Regions from separate parts of the Streptomyces sp. NPDC050264 genome, predicted to be linked through region 3. Evidence: riboswitches for the same ligand, from Rfam matches in the RefSeq annotation. Region 3 holds a riboswitch; each other region holds the start of a gene.
What was found. A riboswitch is a leader RNA that binds a small molecule or an ion and turns the genes downstream of it on or off. The one in region 3 is predicted to bind cobalamin.

Region 1 (2,254 bases), on a different contig from region 3:
GCTGCTACGCGGTGACTGCCACCTGCATTCCGACTGGTCGGACGGCGGCAGCCCGATCGAGGAGATGGGCCGGGCGGCCCAAGAGGTCGGGCATGAGTGGGCCGTCCTGACAGACCACTCCCCACGGCTGACGGTGGCCCGCGGGCTGTCCCCCGAGAGGCTGCGGGAGCAACTCGCGGCGGTGGCCGACCTGAACGCCCGCTGGGCACCGTTTCGGCTGCTCACCGGCATCGAGTGCGACATCCTCGACGACGGCTCCCTGGACCAGGAACCCGACCTGCTCGACCAGCTCGATGTCGTGGTCGTCTCGGTGCACTCCAAACTGCGTATGGACGCCGATGCGATGACCCGGCGGATGGTCGCCGCGGTCAGCAATCCGCGGGCCGACGTCCTGGGGCACTGCACCGGCCGGCTGGTGACCGGGCGAGGCCGGCCCGAGTCGCGGTTCGACGCCGACGCGGTGTTCGAGGCGTGCGCGGCCGCGGGCACCGCGGTGGAGATCAACAGCCGCCCGGAGCGCCTCGACCCGCCGCGCCGTCTGCTGCGCCGTGCCGTGGCGGCGGGGGCCCTGTTCTCGGTGGACACCGACGCGCACGCGCCGGGCCAGTTGGACTGGCAGGTGATCGGCTGCGCGCGGGCAGAGGAGTGCGCTGTGCCCGCCGAGCGCGTGGTCACGACCTGGCCCGTGGACAGGCTGCTGGAGTGGACCCGGGCGAAGCGGGCGGGGGAGTTGCCGTGAGCGGGCGTGGCCGGTCTGTCGGGCAGGCCGGGACCGAGCGGGGCGGGGTGCGGGGCGCGTAGTCGAGGGTCTGGACGCGGCCGGACTCCGGCACCGTCGTGCGGCTCCCGCGATGGCCGGGGCAGAGCCTCGGCCGGACCTGTGCGCCAACCGGTTCGCGCAGATCAGCGAGACCGTACGAGACCGGGTAGCGGGCCGGATGGCATGATTGCGGACGACATAGGCGACGGCGGTTCGAGGAATCCGGTGTGAATCCGGTGCGGTACCGCCACTGTGATCGGCGAGCGGATCCCGACATGCCACTGCCCAGGCGGGTGGGAAGGCCGGGACGAGCACTGACCCGAGAGCCAGGAGACTCACGCTGTCGCCTCCTCGATGGACCCCGGGGCGGACTTCCCCGGCGAGAGGGAGGAGTGCGGCATGCCCGAGAGGCCGGCCCGCGACATGGAGGCTGGGCGGGACCGCGAGGTTCCGTGCAGGGTGGTGGTGTGCCGCGACTGTTGTTGCGGCAGTGTCAAGGTGAGTGGGGATCACGCGGCGCAGACCGCGCGGTTGCGGGCGGTGGCTCCGGTGCGTGTCTCCGAGTGCCTGGACGTCTGTGACCAGGCCAACGTCATCGTCGTACAGCCCTCAAGGGCCGGCCGGGCGGCGGGTGCCCGACCGGTATGGCTCGGCCTTGTCAATGATCGTGACGCCACCGAGGACATTGCCGACTGGATAAGCGCCGGCGGACCTGGAGTCGCGCCCCACCCGGAGATCCTGGACCTTTACCTCTTCAAGCCGCCAGGCCGCCTCAAGACTCCGTGAGCCTCTGCTCCGGCCGTGTGGACCAGCCGAGTGAACCAGCAGAGCACGGAAGGGATTTGTCGTGTGTGAGGTGCCGCGCGAACTCTCGGTCGGCGACGTCGCCGAGGCGCTTCGCGATGTTGCGGGGCTCGACGGGTTCTTCGTTCTGGACGCGGCGGAGAGGCCTGATGCTCGGAGAGCCGGGAGGGGGCGGCTCACCTTCTCGGAATTCACCGTTCTCGCGCGGGCGGTCAATGATCGCTGCGCCACGGACGAAACCCGCGTCGGCGTCTCCGTCGCGCACCTGGGACTCGCCGCCCGGCTGTGGTCACCGGTGTTGGCCTGCACGCTCCTGCACGGGATCGTGCCCGAGATGAGCACGGCGGAATGGGTCGAAGGCGGCCCGGCTCTCCGCCTGGCAGATCCGAAGGGCAGGCTCACCGGCCGCTTGCCGTCCCTTGCGGAGGCCGTGTACGCGGAGGTCAACGGCCCACTGGAGAAACTGGAAAGCCAACTCACCGTCAAGATCGCACCGGGACTGCTGGCCGGGAACACCGCGTCCGCGCTCGTCGGGTCGGCGGCGATGCTGCTCAGGCGTCGGCCGGACCTGCGCGCGGAACTCACCGACCTCACCACGGACTTGCTGGAAACAGGAAGGCTGCGTGGCAGCGGCTGGATCACCGGCCCGGATCTGACGTTCCGGCGGCGTAGTTGCTGCCTGTACTACCG
Region 2 (2,254 bases), on a different contig from region 3:
TCACCGCGTACAGCAGTCCCGCCCACAGCCCGACCCGGGGCCGCGCCAGCCGCGAGCCCAGCAGGCCCACGAGGCCGGCTGTCAGCGTCGCTCCCAGCACCGAGGGCAGCCGCAGCAGCACTTCGCCCGGATACGGGGCGAGGACGAAGTGCATCAGCGCGTAGTAGAGGCCGTGCACCGCGTCGATGTGCGACACCAGGCGGGCGATCTCGGGGAGCGTGCGGTGGGCCATCTGCAGCGTGACGCCTTCGTCGCCCCACACCCCGTCGCGGTCGAGCCCCCAGGTCCCCACGGCCGCCATCACGGCGGCCGGTACGGCGACGGCGACCGCGGTGCCGGGGTCCCCGTGTGGACGGTTCCGCTGTCGTGGCGGGGTCGCGGGCGCGGGATCGTTGCGGACGAGGGCGACGGCCACCAGGGCTCTCTCTCCTGTTCGAGCCGTGCGCGGCCGACCGCCGGCGCCTGACGCGACCATCCTGAAAAGGGCCCGCACACGACGTGTGACGCCACGCGGGACGGGTCACCTGATGCGCCCAGCCTCAGGGGCGCCGGGTCTCAGGATGCGCAAGCGGCGGGCACGCCGGACGGTGGGAGCATGAGCAAACCGGTCATCGTCCACCAGCCCTCGCCCGACGGAGGGCGCCGTGTCCGCGTGGACGGCGAGATCCTCGGACTCGCGCACGAGCCGCGCGACGTCGCCGAGTTCCTGCGCCGGGCCGGACTCGACGTGGACGCGTCGGACGTGGCGGAGTCCCCGCTGATCGACTGGCGCGGCGGCGGCCCCGGCACCTGGCCCGCCCCCTGGTAGCGCCGGCCCGGGGCGTCGTCGGGTCGGCATTGAGCACCGGCGGGCGACCCCGTACGCTGATCGACGCAGCTGGTTCGCCCCGTCCGCCAGGCGGGATGCGTCGCAAGAGGGAACCCGGTGGGAATCCGGGACTGCCCCGCAGCGGTGAGTGGGAACGACCGCCGTCATCAGCACTGGGCCCCGCCAAGGGCCTGGGAAGCGACGGCCAGTAGATGTCTCGTACGACACGAGGCGTGCCCGCGAGTCCGAAGACCTGCCAACTGCCCGTGTGCGTACGACGCGTGCGCGGACATCCTGGCGACCTCGAGGGCGGGTCGGCGAACATATCGGGCGGACGACCGTGCCCTCTCGCGGCGGTCCGGGCCGCCCGGTCCGTCACCCCTTCGCGTCTCTCGTCCCGTCGCCGGGATCTCAGGGATTCATCTCGCGAAGGAGATCTCCGTGACCAGCAGGAACACAGCCGGATCGGCGCGCGCCACCGTGTACGGCTACCCGCGCCAGGGGCGCGACCGGGAACTGAAGAAGGCCGTCGAGGGGTACTGGAAGGGCCGCGTCGACGCCGACGCGCTGCGCGCCACCGCCGCCGAACTGCGCCGCACACACTGGCAGGACCTCGCGGACGCCGGCCTCCACGAGGTCCCGGCCGGCGACTTCTCGTACTACGACCACGTCCTGGACACGACCGTCATGGTGGGGGCCGTGCCCGCGCGCCATCGCGCCGCCGTCGACGCGGACGCCCTCGACGGCTACTTCGCGATGGCCCGCGGCACCCAGGACGTGGCGCCGCTGGAGATGACCAAGTGGTTCGACACCAACTACCACTATCTCGTCCCGGAGTTGGGTCCTGACACGGTGTTCGCGGCCGACTCCGCCAAGCAGGTCCAGGAGGTGCGCGAGGCTCTCGCGCTCGGGCTGACGCCGCGGCCCGTGCTCGTCGGCCCCGTCACCTACCTGCTGCTCGCCAAGCCCGCGCCGGGCGTCGCCGCGGACTTCGTGCCGCTGACCCTGCTGGACCGGCTGCTGCCCGTGTACGCGCGGGTGCTCGCCGATCTGCGCGCCGCGGGAGCCGACTGGGTACAGCTGGACGAGCCCGCTCTCGTCCAGGACCGCACCGCGGCCGAACTGAACGCAGCCGAGCGGGCGTTCCGCGATCTCGGCTCGCTCACGGACCGTCCGCAGCTGCTGATCGGCTCGTACTTCGACCGTCTCGGCGACGCCCTCCCGGTGCTGGCCAAGGCCCCCGTCGAAGGGCTCGCCCTGGACTTCACCGGGCCGGCCGCCGCGAACCTCGACGCGCTCGCCGCGGCCGGCGGACTGCCCGGCAAGCGGCTGGTCGCCGGCGTCGTCGACGGCCGCAACATCTGGGTGAACGACCTGGAGAAGTCCCTCGCCACACTGGGCACCCTGCTCGGGCTCGCCGAGCGGGTCGACGTGGCCGCCTCCTGC
Region 3 (2,254 bases):
TCATCACCGGCGCCGGGGAGCGCGGGCTGTGCGCGGGCGGCGACATCCGCGCCGTGCACGACGACGCGCGGGACGGCGACGGCACGGCCTCCGCCGGCTTCTGGCGCGACGAGTACCACCTCAACGCCCGTATCGCCCGCTACCCCAAGCCCTACGTCGCCGTCATGGACGGCATCGTGATGGGCGGCGGCGTGGGCATCTCGGCGCACGGCGACGTCCGCGTCGTCACCGAACGTTCTCGGGTCGCCATGCCGGAGACCGGCATCGGCTTCGTCCCCGACGTCGGCGGGACCCATCTGCTCCCGCGCGCCCCCGGCGAACTGGGCACCCGTCTCGCGCTGACCGGGGAGCACATCGGCGCCGGTGACGCGCTGCTGTGCGGACTCGCCGACCACTACGTCCCGTCGGCGGCACTGCCCGCCCTGCTGGCCGAACTGGCGACACGGCCGGTACAGGACGCGCTCGCCCACCACGCGCTCCCCGCGCCACAGGGGGAGCTGGAGGCGGGGCGGGAGTGGACCGACGCGTGCTTCGCCGCCGACACCGTCGAGGAGATCCTCGCCCGGCTCCTCGACCACGGGGACCCGGCGGCCAAGGAAACGGCCGAAACACTGCTCGGCAAGTCGCCCACCGCCGTCAAGGTCACGCTGGAAGCGGTGCGCCGGGCCCGGGAACTCGGCTCCCTGGAAAGGGTGCTGGACCAGGAGTACCGCGTCTCCTGCGCGGCGATGGGCAATCCGGACTTCGTCGAGGGGGTCCGCGCCCAGGTCATCGACAAGGACCGCAGGCCCCGCTGGTCGCCGCGGACCCTCGCCGAGGTCACCGCCGCTGATGTGGAACGCCATTTCACGCCGCTCGGCGAGCGCGAACTGGGCCTGGGCGGTGGCCTGTTGTAGCCCCACGCGCGCCGCGGGCGAGATCACGCCGGTCCGCGCTGTCTTGGCCATGCACGCGACACGCGGTACCTTCGGTGCGTATCGACGACGGCACGACGGAAGCCGGTGAGAATCCGGGACGGTCGCGCCACTGTGAGCGAGCGGTCACAAGACCGTTCGTGAGTCAGACCCGTGGCTGTCGTCCTGTGCACCACCGAGATGGGACGCGAACTCCCGAGGAGGCCCTGCCATGGCGCAGCATGTCGCCCAGCCGACTGCCACCACCCCTGAAGTGCCCGCAACACTGCCGTTGAAGGCGATCGCCCCCTGGGCCGCCTTCTTCGGCGTCCTGATGCTGGTCCTGCTCTACTTCGTCGGCGCCGAACAGGGCGCCACGTCCGTGTTCAGCGGCGCCGAAGTCCATGAGTGGGTGCACGACGCCCGCCACCTGCTCGGTTTCCCCTGCCACTGACCAGAGGGACACCGCGCAGCTCATGAACTCGACAACCGTACGCAATCTGCTTGTTCGGGGCATGCTCGCAGGCCTGGCCGCCGGTGTGCTCGCCCTGGTCATCGCCTACTGGCTCGGTGAGCCGAACGTCGACAAGGCGATCGGCTTCGAGGAGTCGGCCCACGCCGGGCACTCCCACGGTGACGAGGCCGAACTCGTCTCGCGGAGCCTGCAGTCCACGGCCGGACTCGCCACCGGCGTCCTCGTCTACGGGGTCGCCTTCGGCGGTATCGCCGCACTCGCCTACTGCTTCGCCCTGGGCCGGGTGGGCCGTTTCGGCCCGCGCGCCACGGCGCTCCTGCTGTCGGTGTGCGCGCTGCTCGCCGTGTACGTCGTCCCGTTCCTGAAGTACCCGGCCAACCCGCCCGCCGTCGGCAACCCCGACACCATCGGCAAGCGGACCACCCTGTACTTCCTGATGATGGTGCTCAGCGTGCTTCTCGCGATCGCCGCGACGATCCTGGGCAAGCGGCTCGCGCCTCGCATCGGCAATTGGTACGCGACCGTCGTGGCGATGCTCGGCTTCGCCGTCGTGATCGGACTTGCGTACCAGTTCCTGCCCGTGATCAACGACGTGCCGGAGCACTTCCCGGCCGCTCTGCTGTGGCGCTTCAGGCTCTCCGCTCTCGCCATACAGATCGTGATGTGGGGCGGATTCGGCCTGCTCTTCGGCGAGTTGGCCGAGCGGCTGCTGCGCCCGAAGGCCGCCACCGTGCCCAGCCGGGCGGTGCCGGCCGGTCGGTGATCCGGCCCGTCGCACGAGAGGGTCCGCGGAGTTGTCCGGGGGCCTTCTCGCGTTGACGCCCGACGTGAACGCGCCACTGAACGCGCCGCTCAGGACGTGACCGACCGCAGCGGGAGCGCGGTC

Region 1: linked by a shared signal. The riboswitch ahead of AB0J02_RS23180 ((2Fe-2S) ferredoxin domain-containing protein) and the one ahead of AB0J02_RS31980 (CbtB-domain containing protein) in region 3 are both predicted to bind cobalamin.
Region 2: linked by a shared signal. The riboswitch ahead of metE (5-methyltetrahydropteroyltriglutamate--homocysteine S-methyltransferase) and the one ahead of AB0J02_RS31980 (CbtB-domain containing protein) in region 3 are both predicted to bind cobalamin.

The regions. Positions count from the first base shown of each region.
Region 1 covers NZ_JBFAKV010000012.1:203,250-205,503, reverse strand. Annotated here, with positions in the region: gene AB0J02_RS23185 (PHP domain-containing protein) at 1-739, shown strand, start outside; cobalamin riboswitch at 976-1,097, shown strand; gene AB0J02_RS23180 ((2Fe-2S) ferredoxin domain-containing protein) at 1,160-1,546, shown strand; gene AB0J02_RS23175 ((2Fe-2S)-binding protein) at 1,608-2,254, shown strand, end outside.
Region 2 covers NZ_JBFAKV010000036.1:1,184-3,437, forward strand. Annotated here, with positions in the region: gene AB0J02_RS39555 (glycosyltransferase family 39 protein) at 1-415, opposite strand, end outside; gene AB0J02_RS39560 (hypothetical protein) at 596-808, shown strand; cobalamin riboswitch at 862-1,084, shown strand; gene metE (5-methyltetrahydropteroyltriglutamate--homocysteine S-methyltransferase) at 1,250-2,254, shown strand, end outside.
Region 3 covers NZ_JBFAKV010000022.1:71,111-73,364, forward strand. Annotated here, with positions in the region: gene AB0J02_RS31975 (enoyl-CoA hydratase/isomerase family protein) at 1-896, shown strand, start outside; cobalamin riboswitch at 947-1,090, shown strand; gene AB0J02_RS31980 (CbtB-domain containing protein) at 1,126-1,347, shown strand; gene AB0J02_RS31985 (CbtA family protein) at 1,370-2,131, shown strand.